DNA from 3 places in the Lelliottia sp. JS-SCA-14 genome. Region 2 is predicted to be linked to each of the others. Evidence: predicted binding sites of a transcription regulator. Region 2 holds the regulator's gene; each other region holds the start of a gene.
What was found. Region 2 encodes sigma-54, which starts transcription at its own class of promoters, with help from an activator protein. Its sites were predicted from a motif close to GTTGGCACANNTTTCGCTNT; they were not measured.
Positions count from the first base shown of each region.

Region 1: U9O48_RS06805 (amino acid ABC transporter substrate-binding protein) is a predicted target of sigma-54. The motif match lies at 2,638-2,657, and genes of this name have one in related genera.
Region 3: hycA (formate hydrogenlyase regulator HycA) is a predicted target of sigma-54. The motif match lies at 1,540-1,559, and genes of this name have one in related genera.

Region 1 covers NZ_CP141606.1:1,452,075-1,456,238, forward strand. Annotated here, with positions in the region: gene gltK (glutamate/aspartate ABC transporter permease GltK) at 1-562, opposite strand, end outside; gene U9O48_RS06800 (amino acid ABC transporter permease) at 562-1,302, opposite strand; gene U9O48_RS06805 (amino acid ABC transporter substrate-binding protein) at 1,459-2,364, opposite strand; gene lnt (apolipoprotein N-acyltransferase) at 2,837-4,164, opposite strand, start outside.
Region 2 covers NZ_CP141606.1:4,300,054-4,304,217, forward strand. Annotated here, with positions in the region: gene lptC (LPS export ABC transporter periplasmic protein LptC) at 1-138, shown strand, start outside; gene lptA (lipopolysaccharide ABC transporter substrate-binding protein LptA) at 107-661, shown strand; gene lptB (LPS export ABC transporter ATP-binding protein) at 668-1,393, shown strand; gene rpoN (RNA polymerase factor sigma-54) at 1,441-2,874, shown strand; gene hpf (ribosome hibernation promoting factor) at 2,897-3,184, shown strand; gene ptsN (PTS IIA-like nitrogen regulatory protein PtsN) at 3,267-3,758, shown strand; gene rapZ (RNase adapter RapZ) at 3,804-4,164, shown strand, end outside.
Region 3 covers NZ_CP141606.1:3,753,123-3,757,286, reverse strand. Annotated here, with positions in the region: gene U9O48_RS17485 (HypC/HybG/HupF family hydrogenase formation chaperone) at 1-177, opposite strand, end outside; gene hypB (hydrogenase nickel incorporation protein HypB) at 168-1,031, opposite strand; gene hypA (hydrogenase maturation nickel metallochaperone HypA) at 1,035-1,385, opposite strand; gene hycA (formate hydrogenlyase regulator HycA) at 1,593-2,048, shown strand; gene U9O48_RS17465 (4Fe-4S dicluster domain-containing protein) at 2,119-2,727, shown strand; gene hycC (formate hydrogenlyase subunit 3) at 2,724-4,164, shown strand, end outside.

The DNA of each region.
Region 1 (4,164 bases), 2.0 Mb from region 2:
CGATGGTGGAGGCGGTGCGGAAGAAGTCTGCGAGGCTCAGCACGTAAACCAGTGAGGTATCCTGGAAGAGCACGATGCCCTGGGTCAGCAGCAGCGGGACCATGGCGCGAAACGCCTGGGGTAAAATAATGAGCTTCATGGACTGCCAGTGGGTCATCCCCAGGGCCAGCGCCGCGCTCGATTGTCCGCGGGAGATGCTCTGAATACCCGCGCGAATAATTTCGGAATAGTACGCGGCCTCAAACATCGAGAACGCCACCATGGCCGAGATCAGGCGGATATCGGTTTTCGGCGACAGCCCCAGCACGTTTTGCAGTAGGCCGGGAACGATCAGGTAAAACCACAGCAGCACCATCACCAGCGGAATCGAGCGGAAGACGTTGACGTAGGCCGTGGCGAACCAGGCGAGCGGTTTAAAGCTCGACAGGCGCATGACCGCGAGGATCGTCCCCCAGACAATACCAATGACGATAGCAATGGCGGTGATTTTTAAGGTGATGACCAGCCCGTCGAGCAGATAGGGCATGGCGGGTACAATGGAACTCCAGTCAAAATCGTACATTATTTGCCCCCCAGATTGCCCGGCAGGCGAGTTTTACGTTCAACCAGGTTCATCACCAGCATGATGAATGCGTTAATCAGCACGTAGGCCACGGTAATGGCGGTGAAGGATTCCCACGCGTGGGCGGAGTAATCCAGCAGCTTGCCCGCCTGCGCGGCCATATCGACCAGACCGATGGTGGAGGCGATGGCCGAGTTTTTCACCAGGTTCATCATCTCGGAGGTCATCGGCGGGACGATCACCCGATAGGCGTTCGGCAGCAGCACGTAGCGATAGCTTTGCGGCAGCGTCAGGCCCATCGCCAGAGCTGCGTTTTTTTGCCCGCGTGGCAGCGACTGAATGGCGGCTCGCACCTGCTCGCACACGCGTGCAGCGGTAAACAGCCCAAGACAGAGCATCGACGAGACAAAGAACTGTATGTTCGGGTCGAGTTCCGATTTAAACCACATGCCGAGGTTTTCCGGCAGCAGTTCAGGAACCACCAGATACCAGGTAAAGAACTGCACGATGAGTGGAACGTTGCGGAACAGTTCCACGTACAGGGTGCCGAGAGAAGAGAGAAAACGATTCGGGACGGTACGTAAAATACCGAACAGCGAACCGACCAGGAAGGCGATAATCCAGGCCGTTATCGATAACGCAACGGTGACCTGAAAGCCGCTCCACAGCCAGCCTAAATAGGTGGTGTTGCCGAACGGGGCTTGTTGCAGAAAAATGCCCCAGTTCCAGTCTATTGACATAATAAACTCCAGAAAAAAAAGGGTAGCAGCGCTACCCTCGAAGATTGGTGAGAAGCTCAATGTTCGCGCTGAGTGGGGAACGACCACTCAACGTATAGTCTGTCCGCGCTTCCCGACAATCGAGAGGGCAGGAGGTCCCGCCCCTAATGGTTCTAATTAGTTCAGTGCTTTATCGTTTGGTTCTTTGAACAGGGCTTTCATGTCGTCAGACAGTTCAAAGTTCATGTTGAGATTTTTTGGTGGAATCGGGTTCTTGAACCACTTATCGAACCATTTTTCCGCTTCGCCGGAGGTCTGGACTTTGGCGATGGTGTCATCGATCAGTTTTTTGAAGTCCGCGTCGTCTTTACGCAGCATACAGCCGTACGCTTCTTTCGACTGTGCCGTGCCGACGATTTCCCAGTTGTCCGGTTTCTTCGCCTTCGCACGTTCGCCCGCCAGCAGCGCGTCATCCATCATGAATGCCACCGCGCGGCCGCTTTCCAGGGTACGGAAAGAGTCACCGTGGTCTTTGGCGCTGATGATGCGCATATCCAGTTTCTTCTCGTCGTTCAGCTTGTGCAGCAGCACTTCAGAAGTGGTACCGGAAGTGACAACGACCGCTTTGCCCTTCAGGTCTGCGAAGTCTTTAATCTCGCCGCCTTTTTTGGTCAGCAGACGCGTGCCAACCACGAAGATGGTGTCGGAGAAGGCCGCTTGTTTCTGACGCTCAAGGTTGTTGGTGGTGGAGCCACACTCAAAATCGAAGGTGCCGTTTTGCAGCAGGGGAATACGGTTTTGCGACGTAATTGGAATCAGCTTCACCTGCAGATCAGGTTTGTTAAGCTTCTTCTTGACCGCTTCTACGATCGCGTTGGAGTAGTCCTGAGAGTAGCCTACGACTTTTTGCGTGTTGTCGTAGTATGAGAACGGGACGGAAGATTCACGGTGGCCGACCACGATCACGCCATTTTTGGCAATCTTGTCGAGAGTGCTCCCGGCAGCCGGAGCGTCTTCAGCGTGAACGACGCCTGCGGACATCCCCATTACCAGCATTGCTGTGGCCAGTTTACGTAATTGCATACCCAACTCCTTTATTATCTGCGCCAATGACGCATTGATACCCATTGTGATGTTGTTATATCTCGCGCGATGCGAGTGCAGTGTTATGCAAGCTTGTTAACATTTAGTCTGGCTTAATGTAAAGATTTTGCTGCGTTATTGTTTATTTTTGCGAAGCGCGCCGCACCATTCAGAGGCAAAAATATCTGCCTGCACCGTTTCGGTGCTACCGATGAACTGCGGTGGTGCGACCAGGTTGCACGTTAAGCCAAACGACTGAATCTGTGATTTAACAAAGCAATAGGCGTGCCAGAAATGGAATTTCGAGGGGATTTGCCGGGTGGCGGGGATGGGTTTTGTAGGGCGGGTAAGCGTAGCGCCACCCGCCAGAAATTCGCACGGGAACACGAGCCGGGTGGCGGCTACGCCTTACCCGGCCTACAGGGATGTGTTTTGTAGGGCGGGTAAGCGCAGCGCCACCCGCCAGAGAGGATTATCTACGACGCTGACGAAGGCTCATCAACACCGCGCCAAAACCAAACAGCGCGGTCAGGATCCACAGCGGCCAGTTGCCGGTGCGGGCATATGGCGTCAGACCCGTCGTTGGCGTGACTTTGGTGGTCAACACCGCACGAGTGAACTGCGGGAGCATCGCCTGAATTTCGCCTTTCGGACCAATCACCGCCGTAATCCCGTTGTTGGTGCTGCGCAGCAGCGGACGCGCCAGCTCAAGCGAGCGCATACGCGCCATCTGGAAGTGCTGCCACGGGCCAATCGACTTACCGAACCAGGCATCGTTGGAGATGGTCAGCAGATAATCCGTATCCGGACGGAAGTTATCGCGCACCTGTTCGCCCAGGATGATTTCGTAGCAGATCGCTGGCGTCAACGCGAAGCCGTGCGCATGAAGCTGCGGCTGAACGTATGAACCCCGGCTAAAGGAGGACATCGGCAAGTCGAAGAACGGCGCCAGCGGGCGCAGAATCGATTCCAGCGGCACAAACTCACCAAATGGCACCAGGTGATTTTTGTTGTAGCGATTCGCCGATTCGTAGCTGTACGGATTGTCTTTTCCGAGGGTGATGATGGTGTTGTAGGTGTCGTAACGGTTCTGCTTGTTCAGACGCGCATCGACAATCCCGGTGATCAGCGTGCTGTTTTTGGCGCGCAGGAGATCGTCCATCATGCTCAGGAAACGCTGCTGGTTAATCTCCAGATCCGGAATCGCAGACTCCGGCCAGATGATCAGACTGGATTTTCCCATCTCTTTTTGCGTCGCATCAAGATAGATTTTCAGCGTATTAATCAGCTGATTCTCATCCCATTTCAGCGACTGCGGGATATCCCCTTGCACCATCGATACCTGGGTGGCGCGTTCCGGCTCCAGGGTAAACCACTGGATAAAGCGCAGCGGGAAAGGAAGGGCGAAGAGGACAACGGCGGCAACCAGCGGTTTCCAGTTGCGGCTTACCAGAGCCAGCACCAGCAGGCCGCTCACCACCATCAGCAGGAAGTTGATTGCTTCCACGCCCATCACCGGGGCCAGCCCTTTCAGCGGGCCATCAATCTGGCTATAGCCGAACTGGAGCCACGGGAAACCGGTCAACACCCAGCCGCGCAGGAATTCGGTAATCTGCCAGACCACGGGAGCGGCAATGGCGACGCGCAGCCAGTTTGTTTTCGGCCACAGGCGCGAGAGAATGCCCGCGAACAGACCCGTATACAGCGAGAGATACGCCGCCAGCAGCACGACCAGGAAGACGTTCACCGGGCCAGGCATCCCGCCAAACTGCGCGATGCTGACGTACACCCAGTTAATGC
Region 2 (4,164 bases):
GATCTGGTGACGTTATACGGCACAACATTTAATTCCAGCGGTCTGAGAATGCGCGGGAACTTACGCAGCAAAAACGCCGAGCTGATTGAAAAGGTTAGAACCTCCTATGAAATTCAAAACAAACAAACTCAGCCTTAAAGTTATCATTGCCAGCGCGCTGCTGGCCGCCAGCCTCCCCGCGCTTGCTGTAACGGGCGACACCGAGCAGCCGATTCATATCGAATCTGACACTCAGTCGCTTGATATGCAGGGTAACGTCGTGACCTTCACCGGCAACGTGGTCATGACCCAGGGCACGATCAAAATCAACGCCGATAAAGTGGTTGTCACCCGTCCGGGCGGCGAACAGGGCAAAGAGATTATTGATGGCTACGGCAATCCGGCCACCTTCTACCAGATGCAGGATAACGGCAAGCCGGTAAAAGGCCGCGCGTCTCATATGCATTATGAGCTGGCGAAAGATCTCGTCATCCTGACCGGCAATGCCTATCTGGAACAGCTGGATAGCAACATCACCGGCGATAAGATCACTTACCTCGTGAAAGAGCAGAAAATGCAAGCTTTCAGCGAAAAAGGTAAGCGCGTCACCACCGTTCTGGTTCCTTCTCAGCTGCAGGACAAGAACAAAGCTCAGGCCCCGGCACAGAAAAAGAGTAACTAATTCGTTATGGCAACATTAACTGCAAAGAACCTCGCCAAAGCCTATAAAGGCCGCCGCGTCGTGGAAGATGTCAGTCTGACCGTGAACTCCGGTGAAATCGTGGGCCTGCTCGGCCCAAACGGTGCGGGCAAAACCACCACTTTTTACATGGTCGTCGGCATTGTTCCGCGCGATGCGGGCAACATCATCATTGATGATGAAGACATCAGCCTGCTGCCGCTGCATGCCCGCGCGCGCCGTGGGATTGGCTATCTGCCGCAGGAAGCGTCGATTTTCCGCCGCCTGAGCGTCTTCGACAACCTGATGGCGGTCCTGCAAATCCGTGATGATTTGACCTCCGAACAGCGTCAGGATCGCGCCAACGAGCTGATGGAAGAGTTCCACATCGAACATCTGCGCGACAGTCTGGGTCAGGCCCTCTCCGGTGGTGAACGCCGCCGCGTGGAAATCGCCCGCGCCCTTGCAGCGAATCCGAAATTTATCCTGCTGGATGAACCTTTTGCGGGCGTTGACCCGATCTCCGTCATCGACATCAAGCGAATTATCGAACATCTGCGCGACAGCGGCCTCGGTGTGCTCATTACTGACCACAACGTACGTGAAACGCTGGCGGTTTGTGAACGCGCTTATATCGTCAGCCAGGGCCATTTAATCGCCCACGGCACGCCACTTGAGATCCTCGAAGACGAGCATGTGAAGCGCGTGTACCTTGGGGAAGACTTCAGACTCTGATAGGGTAGAGGTTAAGTCACGCCAAAGCGGGGAAAAACGCTCTGAACATGAAGCAAGGTTTGCAATTAAGGCTCAGCCAGCAACTGGCGATGACGCCACAGCTACAACAGGCGATCCGTCTGTTGCAGCTGTCCACGTTAGAACTTCAGCAGGAACTCCAGCAAGCGCTGGATAGCAATCCACTGCTGGAGCAAACCGATCTTCATGACGAGGTAGATACCCAGGAAAAGCAGGACACCGAATCCCTTGATACGGCAGACGCACTCGAACAAAAAGAGATGCCCGACGAGCTCCCGCTCGATGCCAGTTGGGATGAGATCTACACCGCCGGAACGCCTTCCGGCACGCGTGCAGACTACCAGGACGACGAGTTACCCGTCTATCAGGGTGAAACCACCCAGTCGCTGCAGGATTATCTGATGTGGCAGGTGGAGCTCACGCCGTTCACCGAAACCGATCGCGCGATTGCCACCTCCATTGTCGATGCCGTGGATGACACCGGCTATTTGACCGTCTCGCTGGAAGATATTCTGGAGAGCGTCGGCAACGGCGATATCGATCTCGATGAGATCGAAGCGGTGCTCAAGCGCATCCAGCGCTTTGATCCGGTCGGTGTCGCAGCGAAAGATCTGCGCGATTGTCTGTTGATCCAGCTCTCCCAGTTCGCCAAAGAGACGCCGTGGATCGACGAAGCGCGGCTGATCATCAGCGAGCATTTAGATCTGCTGGCGAATCACGACTTCCGCTCCCTGATGCGCATCACGCGTCTGAAAGAAGATGTGCTGAAAGAGGCGGTGAATCTGATTCAGTCCCTCGATCCGCGCCCCGGACAGTCGATCCAGACCGGCGAACCCGAGTATGTGATCCCTGACGTGCTGGTGCGCAAACACAATGGCCGCTGGACCGTTGAACTCAATTCCGACAGCATTCCTCGCCTGCAGATCAACCAGCAATACGCCTCCATGTGCACCAGCGTGCGCAACGATTCCGACAATCAATACATCCGCAGCAATCTTCAGGAAGCGCGATGGCTGATCAAAAGCCTCGAGAGCCGAAATGATACCTTGCTCCGGGTCAGTCGCTGTATTGTCGAGCAGCAGCAGGCGTTTTTCGATCAGGGCGAAGAGTTTATGAAACCGATGGTGCTGGCGGATATCGCCCAGGCCGTCGAGATGCACGAATCGACCATTTCGCGCGTGACTACGCAGAAGTATCTGCACAGCCCGCGCGGTATTTTTGAGCTTAAGTATTTCTTCTCCAGCCATGTGAATACCGAGGGCGGCGGCGAAGCCTCGTCGACGGCCATTCGTGCTCTGGTGAAGAAGTTGATCGCCGCGGAAAACCCCGCGAAGCCACTGAGTGACAGTAAGTTAACCACCATGCTGTCCGATCAGGGTATTATGGTGGCACGTCGTACTGTTGCGAAGTATCGAGAGTCTTTATCCATTCCGCCGTCTAACCAGCGTAAACAACTGGTTTGACACAACCGATAAGGAAGACACTATGCAGCTCAACATCACAGGACACAACGTCGAGATCACTGAAGCCCTGCGCGATTTTGTGAATACCAAATTCGCCAAGCTGGAGCAGTATTTCGAGAGGATCAACCAGGTCTACATTGTGTTAAAAGTGGAGAAAGTGACTCATATCTCGGACGCAACCCTGCATATCAACGGGGGCGAAATCCATGCCAGTGCGGAAGGGCAAGACATGTATGCGGCTATCGACGGCTTGATTGACAAGCTGGCACGACAGCTTAATAAACATAAAGATAAACTGAAACAACACTAATTGTCCGGGCAGTTAACGGGTGCAGGGCGGCCTGTTGTGAAACACAACAGGCCATTTGTACAGTTAGCGCTTAGGTGAAATTATGATGAACAACGATTCCTCGCTTCAATTGAGTCATGTCCTTAACCAGGAATGTACCCGCAGTGGCGTTCACTGCCAGAGCAAAAAACGCGCTCTGGAAATCATCAGTGAACTGGCCGCTAAACAGTTAAGCCTGCCACCTCAGGTGGTGTTCGAGGCCATTCTGACCCGTGAAAAAATGGGCAGTACCGGCATCGGCAATGGCATTGCCATTCCACATGGCAAACTGGAAGAAGACACACTACGCGCCGTCGGCGTTTTTGTGCAGCTTGAAACGCCGATCGCTTTTGATGCGATTGATAACCAGCCGGTGGATTTGCTTTTCGCTCTCCTGGTGCCCGCTGACCAGACGAAAACCCATCTGCATACGCTTTCGCTGGTGGCAAAACGTCTGGCGGATAAAACCATTTGCCGCCGTCTGCGCGCAGCCCAAAGTGATGAAGAGCTGTACCAAATTATCACCGAAGCGGAAGGCAATCAGGATGATGCGTAACCAGGAGATGGCCTTCACATCTGCAGTCGTGAGGAGAAACGGAACATGGTGCTGATGATCGTCAGCGGTCGTTCAGGCTCGGGGAAATCCGTGGCCTTGCGCGCCCTTGAAGATATGGGATTTTACTGCGTCGACAACCTTCCGGTGGTGCTGCTGCCTGACCTGGCGCGGACACTCGCGGACCGGCAAATCTCTGCCGCCGTCAGTATCGACGTGCGTAACATGCCGGAATCCCCGGAAATCTTCGAGCAGGCAATGAACAGCCTGCCGGAGAACTTCACACCTCAGCTGCTGTTCCTGGACGCTGACCGTAACACGCTGATCCGTCGCTACAGCGACACCCGCCGTCTGCACCCGCTGTCCAGCAAGAATCTGTCGCTTGAGAGCGCCATCGACGAAGAGAGCG
Region 3 (4,164 bases), 550 kb from region 2:
AATCACGCTCATGGCAAAACCGACGTGGACCAGCACCCACTGACCGAGGCGCGAGGCGCCGTTTTCATCCACAACGCCCACCAGTGTGAGATCGACATCGCGCAGCACCCCGCAGACTTCGACTTTAGCCTGGTTGCCGTCGATGGCGCGAATCTGTCCTGGAACGCCTATGCACATCGCTCGTTCTCCAGCCAGCTCAGCCAGCTCTCCATGCCGTCGCCTTTGGTGGCGGAGACCATCAGGATTTCAATCTCCGGGTTCACTTCCCTGGCGCAGGCCAGGCACTTCTCGACGTCGAAGTCGAGGTACGGCAGCAGGTCGATTTTGTTGAGCAGCATTAGCGAGGCGGCGGCAAACATATGCGGGTATTTCAGCGGTTTGTCCTCCCCTTCGGTGACGGAGAGCACCGCCACTTTATGCCGTTCACCGAGGTCGAAACTGGCCGGGCAGACGAGGTTGCCCACGTTCTCGATAAACAGAATGCCCGTATCAGGGAGGGGGAGACGCGGCGCGGCGTCGGCAATCATCTGCGCATCCAGATGACAGCCTTTACCGGTATTCACCTGAATCGCCGGGGTGCCGGTTTGACGAATACGCGCGGCGTCATTCACGGTCTGCTGATCGCCTTCGATCACCGCGCACGGGACGCGCTGGTTCAGGCGTTTGAGGGTTTCCGTCAGCAGGGTGGTTTTGCCGGAGCCGGGGCTGGAAACCAGGTTCAGCACCAGCTGCTGGCGAGCGGCGAAGCGCGCGCGGTTGCGGGCGGCGAGCTGGTTATTTTTGTCCAGCACGTTGATCTCCACCTCCAGCATTTTACGCTGGCTCATGCCCGGCGCGTGGGTGCCCGCTTCGCCGTGGCCGTAATGCAGGTCGCCTTCGTCCGATGGCTTCGGCGCAAAGCGCAGGCCGGTCAACGCTGATACGTTGCGCGGGGGGGGAGAAAAGGGCGCGGAGCGAAACGCGGAGTGGGGGCGATGCTCGTCCCCTTCGATATACAGGTTGCCTTCGGCGCAACCGCAGGTACTACACATGATTTACTCCTGGTCTATTTCGAGGCGCTGGATCTGCAAGCCGTCGTCCGCGACGATCCTCAGCCCGGTGTTTTGACACTGCGGGCAGCTTCGCACTTTCGATGACAGCAGCGTGACGTACTGCTGGCAGGTCTCACACCAGCATTCGGCCTGCTGCTCTTCGAGATGCAGCTCGCAGCCTTCCGCCAGCGTGTCGCGGCACACCAGCTCAAAGCAAAAGGTCAGGGCGCTGGGCTCGACGCAGGAAAACGCCCCGACTTTCAGCCACACGCCGGTGACGCGTTTCGCGTGATGCTGCTTCGCCTGCTGTTCGATAAGTTCCAGCGCGCGCTGGCAGAGGGTGATTTCGTGCATGACGCCTCCTGATGTTTTAGGCGTTAATGCAATAACGATGCCAGCTTAATTTGAGATAAGGCGTGACGATGTCGGCGCTGACGAAATGACACGTCGACACGCTGATGTTGACAGTGATGATGATGAAAAATCGATAAATATCAGCATGATAAAAACTGGCACAAAATCTGCTTAACAGCCCTCATCTCCATTAACCGGATACCTGAGATGACTATTTGGGAACTTAGCGAAAAAGCGGATTACATCGCGCAACGCCATCAACAATTACAGGAGCAGTGGCACCTCTACTGCAACTCACTGGTTCAGGGCATCACCCTGTCAAAAGCCCATCTGCACCACGCCATGAGCTGCGCGGCGCAGGAGGATCTGTGCTTCATCCTCTTCGGCCACTTCACGATTTACGTCACCCTGGCGGACAACTTCAACAGCCACGTCATCGAATACCACGTCGAAACCAAAGACGGCGAAAGGCAGCGCATTGCCCAGGCACAGCTGATGACCGACGGCATGGTTGACGGTCACGTCAGCACCCGCGATCGCCACCAGGTGCTTGAACACTATCTGGAAAAAATCGCGCCGGTGTACGACGGCCTCTATGCGGCGGTGGAACACAACCTCCCGGTGAATCTGCACGAACTGGTGAGCGAATCGCGCACCGCCTGATGTTTACGTGTCGAGATGTGTCGAGATGGCACGTCGTCGTCAAAAATGACACTGTCCTGAGGACTACCCGGTGAACCGTTTTGTAATTGCTGACTCGACGGTCTGTATTGGCTGCCACACCTGTGAAGCGGCGTGTTCCGAAACACACCGTCTGCACGGGCTGCAGTCGATGCCGCGCCTGCGCGTTATGCGTAATGAAAAAGAGTCTGCCCCGCAGCTCTGCCATCAATGTGAGGATGCCCCCTGCGCGGGCGTCTGTCCTGTGAATGCCATCACCCGTATCGATGGCGCGGTGCAGCTGAACGAGAGCCTGTGCGTGAGCTGCAAGCTGTGCGGCATCGCCTGTCCGTTTGGCGCGATTGAATTTTCCGGCAGCCGTCCGCTGCATATTCCGGCCAACGCCAACTCGCCAAAAGCGCCGCCAGCGCCTCCCGCACCGGCCCGCGTCAGCAGCCTGCTGGACTGGGTGCCGGGCGTGCGCGCCGTGGCGGTGAAGTGCGATCTGTGCAGCTTCGATGAGCAAGGCCCGGCGTGCGTGCGCACCTGCCCGACCAAAGCGCTGATTCTGGTTAACATCCGCGATATCGCGCGCACCAGTAAACGCAAACGCGAGCTGACGATAAACACCGATTTTGGCGATCTGTCGCTGTTCCAGGCGCAAAACGAGGGGGCGAAATGAACGCTGTGACTCTGATTAACAGCGCCGTGGCCTGGTTTGTGGCCGCGGCCGTGCTGTCGCTGCTCTTCTCGTTCCACAAAACCCTCAGCGGATGGACCGCCGGGATCGGCGGCGCGCTGGGGAGTGCGATCACAACCTGCGCCGGATTTATGGTGCTTACCGGCGGTCTGCATGCGCAAGGCGTGATGCCGCTGGTTCGCCACACCGTCCAGCTCACGCCGCTGAACGCGATCTGGCTCATCACCTTTGGCCTGTGCGGCCTGTTTGTCAGCCTGTTCAATATTGACTGGCATCGCCATCCGCAGACCAAACCCAACGGTCTGCTGGTCAATCTCCTGCTCGCCGCCGCCGTCTGTACGGTGGTCGCCAGCAATCTGGCGGCGCTGGTGGTGATGGCGGAAATCATGGCCCTGTGCGGCGTGTTCCTGACCGGGTGCAGCCAGTCCGGGAAACTGTGGTTTGCCCTCGGGCGCCTCGGCACCGTTCTGCTGGCGCTGACCTGCTGGCTGGTGTGGCAGCGCTACGGCACGCTGGATCTGGATCTCCTGAGCGCCCGCGCGCAGATGCTGCCGTTCGGGGCGGATATCTGGCTGCTGGGCGTGGTCGGCTTTGGTCTGCTGGCGGGGATTATTCCCCTGCACGGCTGGGTACCGCAGGCGCATGCCAATGCGTCCGCCCCCGCCGCGACGCTGTTTTCGACGGTGGTGATGAAAGTCGGTCTGTTCGGCATCCTGACCCTTTCCCTGATTGGCGGCCAGCCGCCGCTGTGGTGGGGCGTAGTGCTGCTGATTGCCGGGATGATCACCGCCTTTGTCGGCGGCCTGTACGCCCTGATGGAGCACAACATCCAGCGTCTGCTGGCGTATCACACCCTGGAGAACATCGGCATCATCCTGCTCGGTCTGGGCGCGGGGCTGACCGGCCTGGCGCTGAACCATCCGGCGCTGATCGCCTGTGGCTTCATCGGCGGGCTATATCACCTCGTTAACCACAGCCTGTTTAAAAGCACGCTGTTCCTCGGGGCGGGCAGCGTCTGGTTCCGCACCGGGCATCGCGATATCGAGAAGCTCGGCGGTATTGGCAAAAAAATGCCGCTGATTTCGCTCGCCATGCTGGTCGGTTTGATGGCGATGGCCGCGCTGCCGCCGCTCAACGGCTTTGCCGGTGAGTGGGTGATCTATCAGTCCTTCTTTGCTCTCGGCCAGAGCGATGTCTTTGTCGCCCGTCTGCTGGGGCCGATGCTGGCTGTCGGTCTGGCGATCACCGGCGCGCTGGCGGTGATGTGTATGGCGAAAGTCTACGGCGTCACCTTCCTCGGCGCACCGCGCACCCGCGAGGCGGAAAACGCCCGCTGCGCACCGGCCCTGATGACGGCGAGCGTAGTGCTGCTGGCCCTGTGCTGCATCGCGGGCGGGGTGGCTGCGCCGTGGCTGCTGC